3 linked regions of the Methylomagnum ishizawai genome follow. The protein of the gene in region 1 interacts with the protein of each later gene in a pairwise test. Links are inferred from orthologs where the notes say so. Each region holds a gene or a part of one and is shown in the gene's direction. Other genes may lie near its edges. The genes, in order: secA, ybgC and secB.

What was found.
Region 2: the proteins of secA (region 1) and ybgC interact in binary tests that used the Escherichia coli proteins (3 or more experiments, as listed by UniProt). The link is inferred for Methylomagnum ishizawai from one-to-one orthologs.
Region 3: the proteins of secA (region 1) and secB interact in binary tests that used the Escherichia coli proteins (3 or more experiments, as listed by UniProt). The link is inferred for Methylomagnum ishizawai from one-to-one orthologs.

Annotation. Positions count from the first base shown.
Region 1 is NZ_AP019783.1:3,303,975-3,311,614, reverse strand. What follows is about bases 2,211-5,513. They hold secA (preprotein translocase subunit SecA), read left to right. Parts: upstream 2,211-2,580; coding sequence 2,581-5,313; downstream 5,314-5,513. Other genes in these bases: argJ (bifunctional glutamate N-acetyltransferase/amino-acid acetyltransferase ArgJ), read left to right, coding at 5,351-5,513; K5658_RS15050 (DciA family protein), read right to left, coding at 2,211-2,439. In the rest of the region: K5658_RS15070 (bestrophin family protein), read left to right, coding at 1-384; K5658_RS15065 (DUF3301 domain-containing protein), read left to right, coding at 526-846; K5658_RS15060 (RNA recognition motif domain-containing protein), read left to right, coding at 1,118-1,384; K5658_RS15055 (RNA recognition motif domain-containing protein), read left to right, coding at 1,446-1,760; more of K5658_RS15050, read right to left, coding at 1,927-2,210; more of argJ, read left to right, coding at 5,514-6,541; K5658_RS15035 (UvrD-helicase domain-containing protein), read right to left, coding at 6,616-7,640. UniProt on the Escherichia coli protein: Required for protein export, interacts with the SecYEG preprotein conducting channel.
Region 2 is NZ_AP019783.1:975,858-982,885, forward strand. The notes cover bases 1,320-4,010. They hold ybgC (tol-pal system-associated acyl-CoA thioesterase), read left to right. Parts: upstream 1,320-2,297; coding sequence 2,298-2,723; downstream 2,724-4,010. Other genes in these bases: ruvB (Holliday junction branch migration DNA helicase RuvB), read left to right, coding at 1,320-2,283; tolQ (protein TolQ), read left to right, coding at 2,791-3,468; tolR (protein TolR), read left to right, coding at 3,465-3,905; tolA (cell envelope integrity protein TolA), read left to right, coding at 3,902-4,010. In the rest of the region: K5658_RS04470 (YebC/PmpR family DNA-binding transcriptional regulator), read left to right, coding at 1-58; crossover junction endodeoxyribonuclease RuvC, read left to right, coding at 68-574; Holliday junction branch migration protein RuvA, read left to right, coding at 571-1,167; more of ruvB, read left to right, coding at 1,255-1,319; more of tolA, read left to right, coding at 4,011-5,911; Tol-Pal system beta propeller repeat protein TolB, read left to right, coding at 5,930-7,028.
Region 3 is NZ_AP019783.1:1,107,596-1,114,688, forward strand. What follows is about bases 2,707-5,462. They hold secB (protein-export chaperone SecB), read left to right. Parts: upstream 2,707-3,725; coding sequence 3,726-4,199; downstream 4,200-5,462. Other genes in these bases: K5658_RS05135 (ArsR/SmtB family transcription factor), read left to right, coding at 2,888-3,199; K5658_RS05140 (rhodanese-like domain-containing protein), read left to right, coding at 3,278-3,676; K5658_RS05150 (NAD(P)H-dependent glycerol-3-phosphate dehydrogenase), read left to right, coding at 4,218-5,222; K5658_RS05155 (type I secretion system permease/ATPase), read left to right, coding at 5,367-5,462. Outside these bases: K5658_RS05120 (hypothetical protein), read left to right, coding at 1-23; K5658_RS05125 (S41 family peptidase), read right to left, coding at 56-1,399; K5658_RS05130 (murein hydrolase activator EnvC family protein), read right to left, coding at 1,443-2,579; more of K5658_RS05155, read left to right, coding at 5,463-7,093. UniProt on the Escherichia coli protein: One of the proteins required for the normal export of some preproteins out of the cell cytoplasm. It is a molecular chaperone that binds to a subset of precursor proteins, maintaining them in a translocation-competent state.

The DNA of each region.
Region 1 (7,640 bases):
GGCCTTTACCGGCGCGGCGACCTGACCGCCGAACACGTCCTGATGTTGAACCCCGACCTGAGCCAGCTCACCGAGATTTGCGGGGCCTGCGAGCGGATCAAGAAAACCCCGATCCCTTATTCGTATAGCCTCTTCATCAAGAAGTTCGTGTTCGCCTACATCGTGTCCATGCCCTTCGTGTTCGTGGATTCCTTCGGCTATTGGACGGCGCTGTTCACCACCTTTATCTTCTACGTCCTGGGCAGTTTGGAAATCATCGCCGAGGAGGTGGAAAATCCCTTCGGCACCGACGCCAACGATTTGCCCACCGACGACCTCGCCCAGACCATCGCCGCCAATGTCCGGGATATCCTGGTCGGCAACGGTGCCGCGCCCAGGGCGTGACCCCGCCCGCGCCGCCATCCCGCCCAGGACCCGGTTCCCGGCCCAGGCCGAGGGCAGCTTGGACGACGCTCCTGGATCCCACCCCGGACGCGACCGCCGGCACGCTGGGCACCCACCAATGAACCTGTGCGCGAACCCGATATGAACACCGTGGAAATACTGATCTTCCTGGCCGTGGCCGGATGCGGCTGGCTGTGGTACGAAAACACCCAGGCGCGGGAAACCGCCCTCGCCGCCGTGCGTGAGGCCTGCCGGGCCGAGGGCTTGCAATTCCTGGACGAGACCGTGGTCCTGGCCCGCTTGCGGCCCACCCGCACCGCCGAGGGCTGGATCGCTTGGTGGCGCGTCTACGAATTCGAGTACAGCGATACCGGCGACAACCGCCGCCGGGGTGGCGTGCATCTCTTGGGGGGGCGGGTGACTTTGTTGAATGTGGGACCCAGGCTGGTCGCGTCGCGCTGAACGCTGGAAATCCCGATTAGGATTAGGCGTTTTCCCAGAAACAGCGTATGCTGTCCTTAGTTTGTCGGCGACGCGGGTATGGCCTGCGTCCCGAGGATTCGGAACTTCCCGTCAGTCACTGCCTCCCGGCACCTCTCTGCTAGCCCCGCCTCCTCCCGCAAACCGCACGCGATGCCTCCCCCGGAAGCGATCCTGTGGTCACCTTTATCGCCCGCCCGCGCCAGGATTGGCGTCGTGCCGCCAGGCACCGGGCCACAACCCGAGGAATCTTATGCTGAGAATATACGCGGGCAATCTGCCGCCCGACCTCACCGAGCAGGAATTCACCGCGCTGTTCGCCGAACACGGACGGGTCCGGTCGATGAACCTGGCGCGCGACATATTCACAGGCCGTTGCCGCGGCTTCGGCTTTATCGAAATGGAGGGCCACGAGGCCCGGGCCGCGATCAGCGCCCTGAACGGATTCAACCTACGCGGCAACAGTCTGCGTGTTAACGAAGAACGCCCCGGTGGGCGCGGCGGCAGGAAGCGCCGCTGACACCCGCCGGATCCCACCCCAACCCTTTACGTTATTCGTCTTTTTGTCCCTTGGAGTTTTTATGAGCAAGAAACTGTATGTCGGCAACCTGAGCTACCGGATCGGCAACAGCGATCTCGAAGCGATGTTCGCCCCGCATGGCGTGGTGCAATCCGCCAACGTCATCATGGACCGCGAAACGGGCCGTTCCAAAGGCTTCGGCTTTGTCGAGATGGGCAGCGACCAGGAGGCCCAGGCCGCCATCGCCGCGTTGCACGGCAAGGATGTCGAAGGCCGCAACCTGACCGTCAACGAAGCCCGTCCGCGCGAGGATCGTCCCGCCGGCGGCGGCTTCGGCGGTGGCCGGGGTGGCTTTGGTGCCGGACGCCGTTTCTAAGCGCGGATAGCGCCGGGACGGGATCGGCGATTCCCGTCCCCGGCGGGCGAGGCTGGAACAGGAAAAAGCCGCCATGCCTGGGCATGGCGGCTTTTTTGCGGGCCGGGGATGGCGGGCCTTGCGCTTGGAATCCGCCGGACCGGGTGGCGGAGGGGCTATCGAGGGGCTATCGCCCCGGCCCGGTGTCGGGCGTGCCGTCCGGCTCTTCCAAAGGGCCGCGCCGGTTGAATTCGTCCACGGTCCGGCTCAGGCGCAACAGGGCTTCCCGCAGGTCTTCGTGCGGGGTGGCGGCGGCGTTTTCCCGCAACAGTTCGGCGACGCTCGCGGGCGGGGGCTGGAACACCCGTGGCTTGGCATAGGGGGCTTGTTCCGCGCCGCTGGGGGTCAGGTTGCGGACCCGCACCTCGGGCGGTGTTTCGAGGCCGGCGGCTTCGGCGACCTGGGCGGCGACGGCGGGACCGTAGAACCTGAGCTGGTAGGCGAAGGCGGCGGATTCGGTGTAGAGCAGGAGCTTGCCGCCGGCTTCCAGCAGGCAATGGCGGCAATGTTCGCGCAGGGGGGCCGGCAGGGATTGGCGCACGATCTGGAGCAGGCGGGCTTGCTTGTCCAATTCGGTGCGGAGCGCCGCGAGACCCTCGCTACGCAGGTGTTGACGGACGGGTTCGGGGTGGTCGGCCATGGTGGGAACCGGGGGGAAGAGGGGATATCGGCGCGGGGCGGGCTCTCCGTGAGAGCTCCGCGGAAACTCGAATCATTATAAACGCCACGCTTTTACGGTATCATCCCCGGATTCTGTAGTTCGGATTGGGAACCACCCGCAATGCTAGGCAAGCTGGTCAAAAGTATCGTTGGTAGCCGCAACGATCGCATCGTCAGGAAAAAAACCAAAATAGTCAAACGGATCAACGCCCTGGAGCCGGAGTTCCAGCAGCTGTCCGATGCCGCCCTCAGCGCCAAGACCCAGGAATTCCGCGAACGGCTGGCGCGGGGCGAAACCCTCGATTCCCTGTTGCCCGAAGCCTTCGCCACCGTCAGGGAAGCCTCCTGGCGCGTCCTCGATATGCGTCATTTCGATGTGCAGTTGATCGGCGGCATGGTGTTGAACGACGGCAAGATCGCCGAGATGAAGACCGGCGAAGGCAAGACCCTGGTCGCGACCTTGGCCGCCTATCTCAACGCCCTTCCTGGCAAAGGCGTGCATGTGGTGACGGTGAACGACTACCTCGCCCGCCGCGACTCGGATTGGATGGGCCGCATCTATCGGTTCCTGGGGCTCACGGTCGGCACCATCGTCACCAACCTGTCCAACGAGGAACGCCGCGAAGCCTACGCCGCCGATATCACCTACGGCACCAACAACGAATTCGGCTTCGACTACCTGCGCGACAACATGGCCTTCAGCCAGGAACAGCGGGTGCAGCGCGACAAATTCTTCGCCATCGTGGACGAGGTGGACTCCATCCTCATCGACGAGGCGCGGACGCCCCTGATCATCTCCGGCACTTCCGAGGACCGCAGCGACCTTTACCAAAAGGTCAATGTCCTCATGCCGCACCTGACCAAGCAGGAAAAGGAACACGGTCCCGGCGACTACTCGGTGGACGAGAAATCGCGCCAAGTCTACCTGACCGAGGCCGGCCACGAACACATCGAGAAGCTCCTGGTCCAGCATGGCTTGATCCAGCCCAACGAGAGCCTGTACGACGCCGTCAACATCCGCTTGATGCACTACATCAACGCCTCGCTCAAGGCCCACGCCATTTTCCAGCGCGACGTGGACTACATCGTGCGCGAGGGCCAGGTCATCATCGTCGATGAATTCACGGGCCGCGCCATGCCGGGCCGCCGCTGGTCCGAAGGTCTGCACCAAGCCGTCGAGGCCAAGGAAAACGTCCAGGTCCAGAACGAAAGCCAAACCTTGGCCTCGATCACCTTCCAGAACTATTTCCGCCTATATGGCAAGCTGTCCGGCATGACCGGCACCGCCGACACCGAAGCCACCGAATTCCATCAAATCTACGGCCTGGAAGTGGTGTGCATCCCGGCCAACCGGCCGGTATCGCGCAAGGATTTGGGCGATTTGGTCTATCTCACGGTGGAGGAAAAACACAACGCCATCGTCGAGGATATCCGCGATTGCGTGCAGCGCCGCCAGCCGGTCCTGGTCGGCACCACCTCCATCGAGAATTCCGAGGTCATTTCCCAGTTGCTGCGCCGCGAGGGCATTGCCCATCAGGTCTTGAACGCCAAGCACCACGAGCAGGAAGCCCATATCGTGGCCCAGGCCGGCAAGCCCGGCACCATCACCATCGCCACCAATATGGCCGGGCGCGGTACCGACATCGTGCTGGGCGGTAGCGTGGAGGAGGACATGCGCGGGATCGATCCCGCCGACGAGGTCGCCGTCGCCCGCATCAAGGCCGAATGGAAACAGCGCCACGAAGACGTGGTGGCTTCCGGCGGCTTGCATGTCATCGGTTCCGAACGTCACGAATCGCGCCGCATCGACAACCAGTTGCGTGGACGTTCGGGCCGTCAGGGCGACCCCGGTTCCTCGCGCTTCTATCTGTCGCTGCAAGACCCCTTGATGCGGATTTTCGCCTCCGAACGGGTGGCGGCCTTGATGCAGAAGCTCGGGATGCAACAGGGCGAGGCCATCGAACACCCCTGGGTCACCCGCGCCATCGAGAACGCCCAGCGCAAGGTCGAGGCCCGCAACTTCGATATCCGCAAGCAATTGCTGGAATACGACAACGTCGCCAACGACCAGCGCAAAGTGATCTACCACATGCGCGACGAACTGATGCAGGTCGAGGATATTTCCGCCGCCATCACCGAAGCCCGCGAAGCCGTGGGCGCGCAGTTGTTCGAGCAATTCATCCCGCCCCACACCTTGGAAGAGCAATGGGATGTCAAGGGCTTGGAGGAAGCCCTGGAGCGCGACCTGGGTTCCAAGGTGCCGGTCCAGGCTTGGTTGGACGCGGATACCCATTTGTACGAAGACCGCCTCAAGCAAAAGCTCATCGAGGAATTGCACGCGCTCTACGAGGCCAAGGTCGAGTCCGTCGGCGTGCAGATCATGCGGCATTTCGAGAAGACCGTGATGTTGCAGGTCTTGGATAGCGCCTGGAAGGACCATCTCGCCGCCATGGACCATCTGCGCCAGGGCATCCACCTGCGCGGCTACGCCCAGAAAGACCCCAAGCAGGAATACAAGCGCGAAGCCTTCGAGATGTTCACCTCCATGCTGGACGGCATCAAGCACGAGGTGATCGGCATCGTCTCCAAGGTGCATGTGCGCAGCGAGGAGGAGGTCAAGGTCATGGAGGAGCAACAGCGCAGCGCCCCCGTGGAGATGCAGTTCCAGCACGCCGAGGCGGGCAGCGCCCTGGAAATTGGTGCCGAGGCCGAGCCTGGAATGGCTCCTCCCGCCGAGCCACGGCAGCGTCCGGCGGTGCCTTCGACCAGTCCGTTCGCCAAGGTGGGCCGCAACGATCCTTGTCCTTGCGGCTCGGGCATGAAATTCAAGCAATGCCACGGCAAGCTGGCCTGAAGCGGAGGGTAGGGAGTTGAGCCGAATCGTCAAATCCATGGAAGCCCTGCCGGTTCCCGGTATCCGCCTGGGCGCGGCGGGGGCCGCCATCAAGCGGGCGGGCCGGGACGATGTGCTGGTGATCGAAGCGGCGGAGGGTTCGAGCGCCGCCGCCGTGTTCACCCGCAACGCCTTTTGCGCCGCGCCGGTCATCGTGGCCCGCGAGCATCTGGCCCGGCAGCCGCGCTGGTTGCTCATCAATTCCGGCAATGCCAACGCCGGCACCGGCCTGCGGGGCCTGGAGGATGCCCGCGCCACGTGCGGCTTGTTGGCCGATCTGGCCGGTGGTGCCGCCGAGCGGGTGATGCCGTTCTCGACCGGCGTCATCGGCGAATACCTGCCGGTGGACAAGATCGGAGCGGCCCTGCCCGAAGCCCTGGCCGCGCTGACCGAAAACGGCTGGGAACGCGCCGCCCGCGCCATCATGACCACCGACACCCGGCCCAAGCTGGCCAGCCGGACCTTGGAACTCGACGGCCATACGGTGACGATCACCGGCATCTCCAAGGGCGCGGGGATGATCCAGCCCAATATGGCGACCATGCTGGCCTTCGTCGCCACCGATGCCAAGGTCGAAGCGGCCAGCCTGCAAGCGGCCTTGGGCAAGGCGGTCGATGTCACTTTCAACTGCATCACCGTGGACGGCGACACTTCCACCAACGATGCCTGCGTGCTGCTGGCTTCGGGCGCGGCGGGCAACCCGGAATTGCGCCTCGACAGCGCCGGGTTCCCCCTGTTCGCCGAGGCGGTGCGGGAAGTCTGCGCCGATTTGGCCGAGGCCATCGTCCGCGATGGGGAAGGAGCCACCAAGTTCATCCGCGTCCAGGTTGACGCGGCCCAGGACGAGGCCGAGGCCCACGCCGTCGCCAAGACCATCGCCCATTCGCCCTTGGTCAAGACCGCCTTCTTCGCCAGCGATCCCAATTGGGGCCGCATCCTCGCCGCCGTGGGGCGGGCCGGTTGCGTGGGGCTGGACATCGACGGCGTGTCGATCTGGCTGGGCGATGTCTTGATCGTCGAACACGGTGGCCGCGCCCCCGGCTACACCGAGGAAGCCGGTGCCGCCGTCATGGCCCGGCCCGATATCCTGGTCCGCGTGGCCCTGGGCCGGGGCGAAGCCAGCCAGACCGTTTTGACCTGCGATTTTTCCTACGATTACGTCAGGATCAACGCCGAATATCGGACTTGATCCAAGATGTCCCCCGTTCCCAAGCGCCGGTCTTGCCACAGCAAGCCGGGCTTGGGAATCCGGCGGAACCCGCCCTATTTCTTCTTCCCCTTTCCAGGCTTCCGCTGTTTATAAGCCTCCAGCATCCGTTGGATTTCCTCCTCCCGCTCGCGCCGCTGCCGTTCCGTGTCGGCCTGCATCCGCGCCCGCGCCGCCGCTTCCGCCTCGCGGTCGTGCTGCAAACGCCGCTCCCGCCGCTCGCAGGCCACCGGCACGCCCTCCGGCGGCTCGATCCCACCGCTCTTCAGCAGGTTGTCGATATAGGTCCACAGCGGCGGCTGGGCGAATTCCTTCACCAGCTTGAGGTTCAGCGCCTCGTACACCGGAACCCAGGTTTCGCCCTCGGGGGTCTTGCGCCGCACCGATAGCTCGGGGTTGAACAGATACCAGCCCTGGCGCATCCGCTTGAACAAGCGCCGGTTATAGGCGTAATCCCGGTCCATCTCGTTGCGCGACAGCACATTGGAAAGATGCTGGCGCTTGTTGCGTTCGGGTTTCAGCACGTTCTTGGGCAGGTGTTGCCAAGCCTCCAGAATCGTGCCGGTATCGAACGAGGGGAAATCGCCCCATTCGTGCTTCAGGAACCGGCTCCTGAATTGCGCCCACAGGGTTTGGAACAGGAAATACTCGGTCAGATGGCGGTCGATGCGCACCAGCCGCCCGCCGACCCGCAGGTCGATGCTGGCCGGGGCGATGCGTTCGTAGATGGCCGCGAACGGTCCCTGGGCGAACTTGGGTTCGCGGAATGCTTCGACCATGGCCCAATGCAGGGCGTTGCGGCCCAGGTGGTCGGTGAGTTCCGGGTTGGCACCGCGTTCCAGTAGGGCTTCGACCAGGGCCACGTTGCCCGCCACCGCCGCCGCCATCAGGGGCGTCAGGTTCATCGCCGTGCGGTGGTCGACGCCGTGGCGCTCGCATTGCTGCAAGACCTCCTTGGACACCTTGCCGTAATACGGCATCAGGTATTTGTAACCCAGGGTGGCGCGTTGCTTGTGGAAATTGCGGGCGGCTTCGTACCCGGCTTCCTGGCCGAGCAAAACGGCCAGGACCATCTCGTCGT
Region 2 (7,028 bases), 2.3 Mb from region 1 along the record:
GCAGAATGTCTATTCCAACGCCGATATCAGCGAGGATATCCTCGCCAAGCTGGCCTGAGGCGCGGTTATGAGCAGCGTCCTGGGCGTGGACCCCGGTTCGCGTTGCACCGGCTATGGCATCATCCACGATGGCCCCAAGGGTCCGGTGCTGGTGACTTACGGCACCATCCGCACCGAATCCGACAATTTCCCCGAGCGCCTCAAGCAGATTTACGACGGGATTTACCGGGTCGCCAAGGAATTCCGCCCCCAGGAATTCGCCATCGAGCAGGTTTTCATGTCCAAGAACGCCGATTCGGCTTTGAAATTGGGCCAGGCCCGCGGCGCCGCGATTTGTGGCGGCTTGTCGGCGGGCCTGCCGGTCTACGAATACGCCGCCCGCGCCGTCAAGCTGGCCTTGGTCGGCAAGGGCAGCGCCGAGAAATCCCAGGTGCAACACATGGTCCGCTTCCTGTTGGGCGTGAGCGAAGTCCTGCCCGCCGATGCCAGCGACGCGTTGGGCGTGGCGATGTGCCATATCCACACCCGGCAAACCCATAAGCGCATGGCCTTGCCGCCGGGAGCGCGGCGATGATCGGGTTCCTGCGCGGGGTGTTGGTGGCGAAGCAGCCGCCGTCCTTGTTGCTGGATGTGCGCGGCGTCGGCTACGAGGTCGATGCGCCCATGTCCACTTTCTACAAGCTGCCGGAGGTGGGCGGGGAAGTGATGCTCTACACCCATTTGGCGGTGCGCGAGGATGCCCATAGCCTGTTCGGGTTCATTTCCGAGGCGGAGCGGACCTTGTTCCGCACGCTGATCAAGGTCAACGGCGTGGGCGCGAAGCTGGCGCTGGGGGTGTTGTCCGGGCTGAGCGTGGAGGAATTCCACCGCTGCGTGGACAATCAGGACGCGGCCCGCTTGGTGCGCCTGCCCGGCGTCGGCAAGAAGACCGCCGAGCGGCTCCTGATCGAATTGCGCGACCGGATGCCGACCTTGGCCACGGTGGAATTGCCGGGGGCGGGACGGCTTCCGGCCCCGGTGGCCAGCCCGGTGGACGACGCGCTCAGCGCGCTTGTCGCCTTGGGTTTCAAGCCGCAGGAGGCGGCGGGCTTGGTGCGCAAGCTCGATGTGGAAGGGAAGCGCAGCGAGGAGATTATCCGGCTGGCGTTGCAGTCGGCGGCACGGTAGGGTATTTCGACACTTGAGTGAATCGCCTCCCTTTCATGTTTCATCGGCTAATTCGATTGGATTCCCGGTTGCTTGTCTAATATCGCCATGCCCACCCCAAGACTCATCAGCCCCGCCGCCACCCGCGAAGAAGACGCCATCGACCGCGCCATCCGTCCCAAGCGCCTCGACGATTACATCGGCCAGAAAGCCATGCGCGAGCAACTCGCCATCTTCATCCAGGCCGCTCGGGGCCGGGGCGAGGCGCTCGACCATGTGTTGATCTTCGGCCCGCCCGGTTTGGGCAAGACTACCCTGGCCAATATCGTCGCCAACGAGATGGGCGTGAACATCCGCCAAACCTCCGGCCCGGTGCTGGAGAAGGCCGGCGATGTGGCGGCGCTGCTCACCAACCTCGAACCCCGCGATATCCTTTTCATCGACGAAATCCACCGCCTCAGCGCCGTGGTCGAGGAAACGCTGTATCCCGCCATGGAGGATTACCAAATCGATATCATGATCGGCGAGGGACCGGCGGCGCGCTCGATCAAGCTGGATATTCCGCCGTTCACCCTGGTCGGGGCGACCACGCGGGCCGGACTGCTGACCTCGCCCCTGCGCGACCGTTTCGGCATCGTCCACCGGCTGGAGTTCTACACCCATGACGAACTGGCCCTGATCGTCGGGCGCTCGGCGCGGATTTTGGGGATGGACATGAGTCCCGAGGGCGCTTTCGAGATCGCCCGCCGTTCGCGGGGCACGCCGCGCATCGCCAACCGCTTGTTGCGGCGGGTGCGCGATTTCGCCGAGGTCCGGGCCGATGGCAAGGTCACGGCGGAAGTCGCCGACCAAGCGCTGGATATGCTCAAGGTGGACAAGCACGGCTTCGACGAACTCGACCGCAGATTGCTCAACACCATCATCGACAAATTCGAGGGCGGGCCGGTGGGTCTCGACAATATCGCCGCCGCCATCGGCGAGGAGCGCGGCACCATCGAGGACGTGCTGGAACCGTATTTGATCCAGCAGGGCTTCATCATGCGGACCCCGCGTGGACGGATGGCGACCCGCAGCGCGTATTTGCATCTAGGCTTGAAGCCACCGAAGACGCTGCCGACCCACGAAGAATTGTTTTAAGCGGAATTAAAGCGATGAGCAGGGATCATGACGGCGGGGAAGCGGTGTTCCGCTGGCCCATCCGCGTCTATTACGAAGACACCGACGCGGGCGGCGTGGTTTATCACGCCAATTACCTCAAGTTCTTCGAGCGCGCCCGCTGCGAAATGCTGAGGGCCTGGGGTTTCGAACTGGACGAGTTGCGGGAGCGCGAAGACTTGCTGTTCGTGGTCCGCGCCGTGGAAATCGATTTCCTGCGGCCCGCCAAATTCAACGAACTGCTGTGCGTGACCACGGAGATCGAGCAGGCCAAGGCCGCCAGCTTGGTGTTCAAGCAAACGGCGTGGCGTGGGGAGGAGGAACTCTGTCGGGCCAAGGTGAAAGTGGCTTGCCTCGCGGCGGCGGCGTTCCGGCCCAAGCCTTTGCCGGATTCCTTGCTCAGGTGTTTGCGCGGGGATTGAGTCCTGGTTTTTTCCAAGCTTTGGCGTCCCCGCGACCGGGGTATGTTTGAACCGATCTGGAGTTTCGATGACATCCGACCTTTCGATATTCACCCTCATCAAAGAAGCCAGCCCCGTGGTGCAGGTCGTGATGGGGCTTTTGATCCTGGCCTCCGTGGTTTCCTGGACCTTCATCTTCTCGAAATGGCGGGAAATCACCCGCGCCCAGCAAACCACCGACGCCTTCGAGGAACGCTTCTGGTCCGGGATCGACCTGGCCGATTTGTACCGCGAACTGGCCAAGGACGAATATGGCACGGAAGGTTTGGAAAACATCTTCATGGCCGGTTTCAAGGAATTCGCCCGTCTGCGCCAACAGCCCAACATCGCCGCCGACGCGGTGATGGAAGGCGCGGCGCGGGTGATGCGGGTGGCCCTCAACCGCGAACTCGACGCCCTCGACGAACGCCTGCCGTTCCTCGCCACGGTCGGTTCCACCAGCCCCTATGTCGGCCTGTTCGGCACGGTCTGGGGCATCATGAATTCGTTCCGTTCGCTCGGCAGCGTCAAGCAGGCCACGCTGGCGATGGTGGCTCCCGGCATCTCGGAAGCCCTGGTCGCGACCGCCATGGGCTTGTTCGCGGCGATTCCGGCGGTCATGGCCTATAACCGCTATTCCACCGAAATCGGCCGCCTCGCCAACCGCTACGAAGCCTTCACCGAAGAATTCCTGAGCCTCCTCCACCGCCAGGCCCACGCCAAATGAACGTATCCACGGGAAAAAGCCGCAGCGGCCGCCGCAGGCCCATGGCCGAAATCAACGTCGTGCCCTATATCGACGTGTCGCTGGTGCTATTGATCATCTTCATGGTCACGGCCCCCATGCTGCAAACCGGCGTGGATGTGGACCTGCCCCAGGCCGAGGCCAAGGCGGTCGATCCCAGCCAGGACCTGCCCATCATCATCTCCATCAAGTCGGACGGCAGCCTCTACCTCGATGTCGGCAACCAGGGCGATGCCGAAGTCGCCGACGCCGATCTCGGCGGCAAGGTGGCCGAAGCCCTCGCCGCCAAGCCGGGCTTGGCGGTCCTGATCCGGGGCGACAAGGCGGTCGATTATGGCCGCGTCGTCACCGTCATGGCGAACCTCAAGAACGCCGGGGTTCCCAATGTCGGCCTCATGACCGCGCCCGCCGAAGAATGACCGATCCCAAATACAAGCGGCTCGGCCTGCCGCTGGCGCTTTCGCTGGCGCTTTCGCTGGCGCTGCATATCGTCTTGGTCCTGCTGTTCGCGTTCCAATTCGATGCGATGCGGGAAGTGAAGGAGCCGCCGCAGCCCGAGATCATCCAGGCCGTCACGGTGGACGCCGCCCAGATCGAAGCCGCGATCCAGGCCCGGCAGCAAGCCGAGCTACAACGCCAGCAACGCATCGAACAGCAACGCGCCGCCGAGGCCCAGGCCGAGCGGGAGCGCCAGGAAGCCGCCCGCAAGGCGGAAGAATTCAAGGCCCGCCAAGCCGAGGAACTGGAGCGGCAGACCGCGCTCGAAGCCCGCCGCAAGCTGGAAGAAGAAACCAAGCGCCGCGCCGAGGCCGAAGAAAACCAGCGCCAGCAGGCGATGAAAAAGCTCGCCGACCAAAAGCACCGCGAGGAAGAAAAGCGCCAAGACGAAGCCGAAGCCAAGCATCGGGCGGAAGAAGCGGCCAAGCGCGAAGCGGCGGAAGCCAAGCGCAAAGCCGAAGCGGAAGCCGCGGCCAAACGCGAGGCGGAAGCCAAACGGGAAGCGGCGGAGGAAGCCAAGGACAAAGCCGCCGCCGAAGCCAAGCGCAAGGCCGAGGCGGAAGCCAAACGGGAAGCGGCGGAAGAAGCCAAGGACAAAGCCGCCGCCGAGGCCAAGCGCAAGGCCGAGGCGGAAGCCAAGCGGGAAGCGGCGGAAGAAGCCAAGGACAAAGCCGCCGCCGAGGCCAAGCGCAAGGCCGAGGCGGAAGCCAAACGCAAAGCCGAGGAAGAAACCCACCGCAAGGCCGAACTCGAAGCCCAGCGCAAAGCCGATCTGGCGGCGCAACGCCGCGCCGAGGAAGAGGCCCGCCACAAAGCCGAAGCCGAAGAGCGGCGCAAGGCCGAACAAGAGGCCAAGCAAAAAGCCGCCGCCGAAGCCAAGCGCAAGGCCGAAGCCACTGCGGAAGCCAAGCGCGAAGCCGCCGAGGCCGCGAAGGAAAAAGCGGCGGAAGAAGCCAGGGAAAAAGCCGCCGCCGAGGCCAAGCGCAAAGCCGAAGCCGCTGCGGAAGCCAAGCGCGAAGCCGCCGAGGCCGCGAAGGAAAAAGCGGCGGAAGAAGCCAGGGAAAAAGCCGCCGCCGAGGCCAAGCGCAAAGCCGAAGCCGCTGCGGAAGCCAAGCGCGAAGCCGCCGAGGCCGCGAAGGAAAAGGCGGCGGAAGAAGCCAGGGAAAAAGCCGCCGCCGAGGCCAAGCGCAAGGCCGAAGCCGCCGCCGAAGCCAAGCGCGAAGCCGCCGAGGCCGCGAAGGAAAAAGCGGCGGAAGAAGCCAGGGAAAAAGCCGCCGCCGAGGCCAAGCGCAAAGCCGAAGCCGCCGCCGAAGCCAAGCGCGAAGCCGCCGAGGCCGCGAAGGAAAAAGCCGCCGCCGAGGCCAAGCGCAAAGCCGAGGCCGATGCTGCGGAAGCCAAGAAAAAAGCGGCGGAAGAAGCCAAGCGCAAAGCCGAAGCCGAAGCCGAGGCCAAGAAAAAAGTGGAAGAAGCCCACCGCAAGGCCGAACTCGAAGCCGAGATGAAGGCCGAAGCCGAAGCCAAGCGCAAGGCCGAAGACGCCCGCCGCCAGAAGGAAGAACGGGAGTTGGCGCTCAAGGAAGCGATGGAAGAGGAGCGCCAGCAAAAAGAGAAGGAGGAAAAAGCCCAGAAAGCCGCGGAAAGCGCGGCCCAAGCCTGGGTGAATAGCCATTTCCGGCCCAGGGTCGAAAACCACTGGGTACTTGCGCCTTCTGCCCAAGGCGGCGGGTCTTGTACAATTCGGGTCCGTTTGACCCCGGCGGGCGGCGTCACCAGCGCGGAAGCTTCCTGCTCCGGCGGCGACGCGGCCTTCGAGCGCTCGGCGGAAGCCGCGGTCTACAAGGCCGCGCCTTTCCCCATGCCGCCCGATCCCTTGGTGGCGAAACAGCTCCTAGGGCAGGCGGTGCGGTTCAAGTTCAATCCCGATTGATTTTCCCCAGGGTATTCGATGCTAAGCCCAATCCGATTCGCTTTGCTGTCATGGAGCCTGTGCGCGGGGCTGTTCGGCGGAATGGCCCATGCCGACCTGGATGTCGATATCACCAAGGGGGTGCATGGCGCTACGCCCATCGCCGTCGTGCCCTTCGCCCAATCCGGCCTGTCCGCCAATCTCGGCGGCATCGTCGCGGCGGACCTGGGCCGCTCGGGCCATTTCTCGCCCTTGCCCGAAAGCAGCATGACCGAGCGGCCCGTCCCGCCCCAGTCCGTGAACTTCCATACTTGGCAGGCGCTGGGCCAGGATTATCTGGTCATAGGCCGGGTCAACCCGGTCGGCAGCCGTTACGAGGCCGAGTTCTACCTGTTCGACGCCATCAAGGGCACGGTGCTGTTGAGCCAGAAGCTGCCCTTCGACGCCCCGGAGGCCCGCCATACCGCCCACCGCATCGCCGACCTGATCTATCAACAACTGACCGGGCAGCGCGGCGCGTTCAATACCCGCGTGGCCTATGTGGCGGTGTACGGCGGGCCCACCGGGCGGGTCTACCATCTCCTGGTCGCCGACACCGACGGCCAAGACCCGCGGCCGGTCATCAGTTCGCCGGAACCCATCATGTCCCCGGCTTGGTCGCCCGACGGCAAGCGCATCGCCTATGTGTCCTTCGAGAACAAGGCGTCCGCGATTTTCGTCCAGGACCTCGCCACCGGCTCGCGGCAAAAGGTCTCGGACGCCCGCGGTATCAACGGTGCCCCCGCCTGGTCGCCCGATGGTTCGCGGCTGGCCCTGACCCTGTCCAAGGGCGGCAGCCCCGATATTTACGTCATGGATGTCGGCTCGCGCTCGCTGCAACAAATCACCAACGAAGTCTCCATCGACACCGAGCCGAATTGGTCGCCGGACGGGCGGACCTTGGTGTTCACTTCCGACAGGGGCGGCAAGCCGCAGTTGTATACGGTTCCGGCCAGCGGCGGCGCGGCCCAGCGCCTGACCTACGAGGGCGATTACAACGCCCGCGGCGTGTTCTCGCCCGATGGCCGCTCTATCGCCATGGTGCATGGCAAGGGCGGCGACTACCGTATCGCCCTGATGGACCTGCGCGGCCATACCC
Region 3 (7,093 bases), 2.2 Mb from region 1 along the record:
GGGAGGGGGGCGGCACTCCGTAGGCGCGGGCCGGAACCCGCGCCTACGCCGCGCCTCAGTTCTTCTTGGTCACGGCGGTGCTGCCGCCGCGATGGCGGACGATGTTGATGCCCTTGAGCAGGTTCAGCGCTTCGTTCAAGGGATAATCCTGCAAGGCCAGGGCTTCTTCCTTGTCCTCGGCGCTCTTGGCTTCGTCCTTCTTCGGTTCTTCCTTCTTGGTCTTGTTGTCGAGGTGGTTGACCAAATCGGCTTCCTTGATCGGGGCGAACTCGGATTGCGCCACCGCTTCCAGCTTCACCTTGGAAATCGGCACGTCGGGCGCGATGCCCTCGGCCTGGATCGAGCGGCCCGAAGGCGTGTAGTAGCGGGCCGTGGTCAGCTTGACCGCTCCGCCATTGCTGGTCGGCAGGATGGTCTGCACCGAGCCTTTGCCGAAGGTCTTTTCGCCCATGATGATGGCGCGTTTGTGGTCTTGCAGGGCACCGGCCACGATCTCCGAGGCCGAGGCCGAACCGGAATTGATCAGCACCACGATGGGGGCGCCGTTCAGTACGTCGCTGGGGGTGGCGTTGAACCGCATCTTGGAATCCTCGACCCGGCCATCGGTGTAGACGATCAGGCCGTCGTCGAGGAAGGCGTCGCTGACCGCGACTGCCGCGTTGAGGACGCCGCCGGGATTGTTGCGGAGGTCCAGCACCAGCCCTTTCAACTCGCCGTTCTTGCGTAAATCGCCGAGGGCTTCGAGGACGTTGTCGCCGGTCTTGGATTGGAAGCTGGTGATGCGGACATAGCCATAGCCGTCTTCCAGCAAGCGGCTCTTGACGCTTTTCACCTTGATGATGTCGCGCACCAGCTTGATCTTGATCGGCTGTTCCACGCCTTCGCGCACGATGGTCAGCACGATGGGGCTGCCGGGTTCGCCGCGCATGAGCTTGACCGCGTCGTTGAGGCTCATGCCCTTCACCGGCTTGTCGTCGAGGCGGATGATGAGATCGCCGGCCTTGACGCCGGCCTTCTGGGCCGGGGTGTCGTCGATGGGCGAGATCACCTTGACGAAGCCGTTCTCCATGCCGACCTCGATCCCCAAGCCCCCGAACTGGCCGGTGGTGCCGACCTTGAGTTCGTTGTATTGCTCCTTGTCGAGATAGGCCGAATGCGGGTCGAGTCCGGTCAACATGCCGCGGATGGCGTCTTCGAGCAGTTTGTCGTCGGTGACGGGCTCGACGTAATCCTGGCGGATGCGCCCGTAAACCTCCGAGAAGGTCTTCAATCCCTCGAAAGGAATCGAGTTCACGTCGCCCCCGGCTTCTTTCTCGGCCAGCGCGCTGCCGCCGAGGCTGATCGTAGCGCCGAGCGCGACGCCTAGGGTAAGGGTTAGAAGATTTCTCTGTCGCAACATAGGTTTTCCCGTCAACAAAAACGCCACGAATTTACAAGGGCCATCAATGGGCGCGGTTGCACCATGGCAGGGGGTTGACCGCCCGGCCCTGTTCCCGGATTCCGAAATAAAGGGCGGGTTCCGCCCGGCCGCCGCTGGTGCCGACCGTGGCGATCACCTCGCCCGCCGCCACCCGTTCCCCTACTTCTTTGTTCAAGCTTTGATTGTAAGCATACAGGCTCATTACCCCGTCGCCATGATCGACGATGGTGAGCAAACCGTAACCGCGCAACCAGTCGGAATAGACCACTTGGCCTTCCGCGACGGCCCGCACCGGGGTGCCTTCCTCGGCGGCGATCAACAGGCCGTCCCAGCGACCGTTCATCCGGGGGCTGCCGAATTGTCCGACCAGGCGGCCCTGCACCGGGCAGGTCGGATGGGCGTCGGGGGCGGGGGAGGGCGGGTGGAGGTCGTCATTCCCGGTCGGGGGCGCGGTTTCCAGCGTGGTCAATAAGTCCCGCAGGTGTTGCTCGTCTTCCTGGAGCCGCCGGAGTTCGGCGTCCTTGTCGCGGAGTTGGTGTTCCAACTGGGCCAGGAGGCCGCGCCGTTGGCGCCTCGATTCTTCCAGTGCGTGGCGTTCTTCGAGGATGTGCTGGCGGGTCTCGTTGAGACGTTGCGTTTCCTGTGAAAGTTCATCGCCCAGGCGTTGGGCGGCGGCCAGCTCGCGGTCGATCTCTTGCAGCAGCGCGGCCCGGGCCAAATTCAAATATCGATAATAGGCTAACACACGCGCGAGCCGGGCGGGTTCTTCTTGGTTCAAGAGGAGCTTGAGCCAATCGCGTTGGCCCAACCCGTAGGCGGCGCGGGCTTGTCCCGCCAGGGCGCGGTGCTGGCGTTCCACCGAGGCCAAGAGGGCGAGGCGCTGGCGCTTGAGGTCTTCCAGGCGTTGGGCGCGCTTCCGCGCTTCGGCTTCCAGCGTCTTGACGGCCTTGAAGGTCTGGCCGTGCTTGCGCTCGATATCGGCCAGTTGTTCGTCGAGCGCGGTTTTCTGGGTTTCCATCTCGTCGCGGGATTTCCGGGCCGAATCGAGGCGTTCCTGGACCGCTTCCAATTCCTGTTGGGGTTCCGCGCCGGGGGCCGCGGTGCCGGGTTTGGTGGACAGCGCGAGGCAAAGCAAGGCTAGGGCTGGCAGGGGCGACAAAACCTATCCGCCTCAAAGCGGTTGGGGGTGGGAAGGCACGGTCCGGGAGGAAGCGGCCCGGCGGGACGGGGTGCCCGAGTCCATGGTGCCGGGGCCGTGGGGACCGCTGTCGCCGCGGCCCATCGGGACGGCGGGTTTAGGCGGCTGCGACTTCAAAGTATAATCCCTCGCTTGGTTCAAGCCCGGTGATCCCGGAAACCCGCCGGACACGGCAAATACCAAGGGCGATTCTAACCTTTTTTCGCACGCTCGTCGTCTGCCGTGAAGGTGGTCCGCGGCGTCCACCGCTTACACGATGGGGGGCATACATGACCGGAACGCAGGAGAGATTGATCACGGAGGCGTCGGATATCGAGCAAGCGGCCAACTGCCTGAAAGCCATGTCCCACCCCTTGCGGCTCAAAATCCTGTGTGTCCTGGGCAAGGACAAGGTCAGCGTCCAGGAGATCGTCGAGCAGGTCGGCACCACCCAAAGCAACATTTCCCAACACCTGGGGATACTGCGGAACAAGGGCATCCTTGCCTGTAAGAAAGATGCCAACCGCGTTTACTATTATGTCGATGACCAACGTACCCTACAGTTGATCGAGCTGATGAGGGAATTGTTTTGTCACCGCTGATTCCATCCCGTATCGAGAATCCACCCTATGAACGTTACTTTTGATCGGCTCGTTGAATTTATCGGCAATCATTGGATCATGAGCAGCGGGCTGTTTATTGTTATCATCCTGCTGATCCAGGATTTTATCGAGAGCCTGACCCGCAAGCACAAGACCGTTTCACCCATCGAGGCCGTGGCCTTGATGAACGACGACAACACCTTGGTGCTGGATGTCCGCGAGCCGAACGAGTTCGACCAGGGCCATATCGAAGGAGCCCGCAATGTCCCCTTGGCGAAGCTCGAAAGCGCCTTGGAGCTTGAACCCCACAAGCAAAGCCCGGTGATCGTGACCTGCCAGTCGGGCACCCGTTCCCAGCCGGCCTGCAAGCAGCTGCTGGCCCAGGGCTTCACCCAGGTGTTCGAGTTGAGCGGCGGCATGTTGGCCTGGGAAGACCAGAAGCTTCCCGTGACCCGGAAGCGCGGCGGCAAGAAATAACCCCCCCTCAATCCCCATTTTTTAACCCCAGCATAGGAAAGCAAACCCCATGGCCGAAGCAAACGCGCAGCAGCCGGAACGCCAGTTCGCCCTGCAAAAGATTTACGTCAAGGATGTGTCGTTCGAGACCCCGCATTCCCCCGAGGTTTTCACCCTCAATTGGGAGCCCAAGGTCGAGTTCAACCTGGCGAGCAATGCCCAGCAGCTTCAGGAAGGTCTGTTCGAGGTCGGCCTGACCGTGACCCTGACCGTGAAGGTCGGCGACAAGACCGCTTATCTGGTCGAAATCTGCCAAGCCGGGATTTTTTCGATCCTGGGCTTCCAAGAGCAGGAATACGGCCACCTGCTCGGCAGCTATTGCCCCACCGTGCTGTTCCCCTACGCCCGCGAGGCGGTGTCCGATCTGGTCATCAAGGGCGGGTTCCCTCCGATGCTGCTGGCCCCGGTCAACTTCGACGCGCTCTACATGCAGCATCTCCAGCAATTGCAGCAGCAACAGGCGGAAGCCCCGACCAATCATTGAGGACGGGGTTGTCGCGCCATCATGGCTAAGGTATCGGTATTGGGGGCGGGTTCCTGGGGCACCGCGCTGGCGATCTTGCTGGCGCGGAACGGCCACGGGGTCAAGCTCTGGGGCCACCATCCCGCCCACATCGCGGCCCTCCAGGCCGAGCGCCTGAACCGGCGCTATCTGCCCGAAGTCCGGTTCCCCGCCTCCCTCCACCCCGTCGCGGAACTCCCCGCGGCGGTGGCGGAGTCCGAATTCCTCGTCGTCTCCGTACCCAGCCATGCCTTCGGGGCCTTGCTGGCCGAGGTCCGCCCCCATCTGCCGCCGCGGCCCCGCATCGCCTGGGCCACCAAGGGCTTGGAATTGGAAAGCGGGCGCTTGCTGCACGAGGTGGCGGCGGCGGTGTTCGGGCCGGACGTGCCGATGGCGGCGCTGTCCGGTCCCACTTTCGCGGGCGAGGTCGCCGCCAACCAGCCCACCGCCATGACCGTGGCCTCGAAAAATCCCGAATTCGCGGCGGCCCTGGTCAACCTCCTGCACAACGAGCGGTTCCGCGCCTATAGCAGCGACGATATCGTCGGCGTGCAATTGGGCGGGGCCACCAAGAACGTCCTGGCCATCGCCGCCGGGGTGGCGGATGGCCTGGGTTTCGGGGCCAATGCCCGCGCCGCCCTCATCACCCGCGGGCTGGCGGAAATGACCCGGCTGGGCCTGGCCCTGGGCGGCAAGCCCGAGACCTTCATGGGGCTGGCCGGGGTCGGCGATTTGCTCCTGACCTGTACCGACAACCAATCGCGCAACCGCCGGTTCGGTCTGGGCCTGGGCTGGGGCGAATCCAGGGCGGAGGTCGCCGCCCGCATCGGCCAGGAGATCGAAGGCATTCCCACGGCCAAGATCCTCCATGGCCTGGCCCGGAGCCATGGCATCGAGATGCCGATCACCGAACAGACCTACAGGATTCTTTACGAAGGACTCGCCCCCTTGGAAGCGGTACGGAACCTCCTGATCCGGGAGCCCAAGTCCGAAGCCTGGGCTTGATCCGGGGGCAACCCCGCAATCCCCGCTATGCTTTCCAGGAAGATCGACAAGGATGTCCCCCCCAGGCCGAGGCCGCCGCGCTCCGGCCACGGCCTTCCCGAACCTTGTTGATCCATCGATATAAAGCACGGAGTTCCGGCATCCATGACCCCATCCCAAGGCAACGGTCGGTCCAGTTTCGCGGAATCCGACCTGGGCAAGGCTTTCGCGGCCTGCAAAGGCTCGTTCATGTTCGCCGGATTCTTCAGCCTGTTCGTCAACCTGCTGTTGCTGGTGCCGTCGTTCTACATGATGGCGGTCTACGACAAGGTTATCGGTAGCGGCAGCGAATCCACCCTCTTCATGCTGACTTTGATCGCGGTATTCCTGTTCCTGGTGATGGGTGGGTTGGAATGGGTGCGCTCGCAAATCCTGATTTCCACCAGCACCCGGCTGGATCAATTGCTGGGGAACCGGGTGTTCGATTCGGTGTTCGCCCAGGCGCTGGCGACCGGCGGGCGGATGGCGACCGCCCAGCCTTTGGGCGATTTGCTGCAACTGCGCCAATTCCTGACCGGGCCGGGTTTGTTCGCCTTTTTCGACGCGCCTTGGATGCCGATTTATCTGGTGTTGATGTTCCTGTTCCATTGGGCCTTCGGCGCATTGGCGGTGGTGTCCGCCATCGTCCTGGGCGTGCTGGCGGTGTGGAACGAACTCGCCACCCGTTCCCATCTGGAACAGGCCAACCGCGAGGCGGCGGAGGCCAGCCAATTCACCCAGCGCAACCTCCGCAACGCCGAGGTGATCGAGGCCATGGGCATGCACGAACCGCTGCGTGCCCGTTGGCAACAGAAACAGGTGAAAATGCTGTCCCTGCAAGGCCACGCCAGCGCCAAGGCCGGCTTGATTAGCATGTTGGGGAAAACCTACCGCCTCACCATCCAATCGCTGGCCTTGGGTTTGGGCGCGTATCTGGCCTTGCACAAGGAAATCACGCCGGGCTTGATGATCGGTGGTTCCATCCTGCTGGGCCGGGCCTTGGCCCCTTTGGATTTGATGATCAGCAATTGGCGCGGTTTCCTCACCGCCCGCGAAGCCTATCACCGGCTGGACCGCTTGTTGGCGGCGGTGCCGGAGCGCCAACCCCCCATGCCCTTGCCCGCGCCGCAAGGCCGCATCGCCCTGGAACAATTGGTCATCGTCCCGCCCGGCGCCCAGGAGCCGGTCATCAAGGGCATCAACCTGGTGCTGGAACCCGGCACCCAACTCGCCATCATCGGACCCAGCGCCGCCGGCAAATCGACCCTGGTGCGCGGCATCCTGGGGCTATACCGCCCGGCCAAGGGCTGTGTGCGGCTGGACGGGGCCGATATCCTGCACTGGGACCGTAGGCAACTCGGCCAATACATCGGCTATCTACCCCAGGATGTGGAATTGCTGGACGGTACGGTCAGCGAGAACATCGCCCGCTTCGGCGAGATCGACCCGGAAAAAGTGGTCGCCGCCGCCAAGGCCGCCGGTATCCACGACATGATCCTGCGCCTGCCGCAGGGCTACGATACCCGGCTGCTCGGCAACGGCGGCGTGTTGTCGGCGGGACAACAGCAGCGCTTGGGGCTGGCCCGCGCCCTGCACGGCGATCCCCGCGTCGTCATCTTGGACGAACCCAATTCCAACCTCGACCAAGCCGGCGACATGGCTTTGATCGCCACCCTGGCCGAACTCAAGCGCCAGGGCAAGACCGTGATCGTCATCACCCATAGGACCAATATGCTGGCCCAGGTGGATAACGTGTTGATGCTGGTCGAGGGGCAGGTGGCCCTGTGCGGCCCCAGGGACGAGGTGCTGGCCAAGCTGAACCAACCCCAGCAAACCGCCCAGCCGCGCCCGGT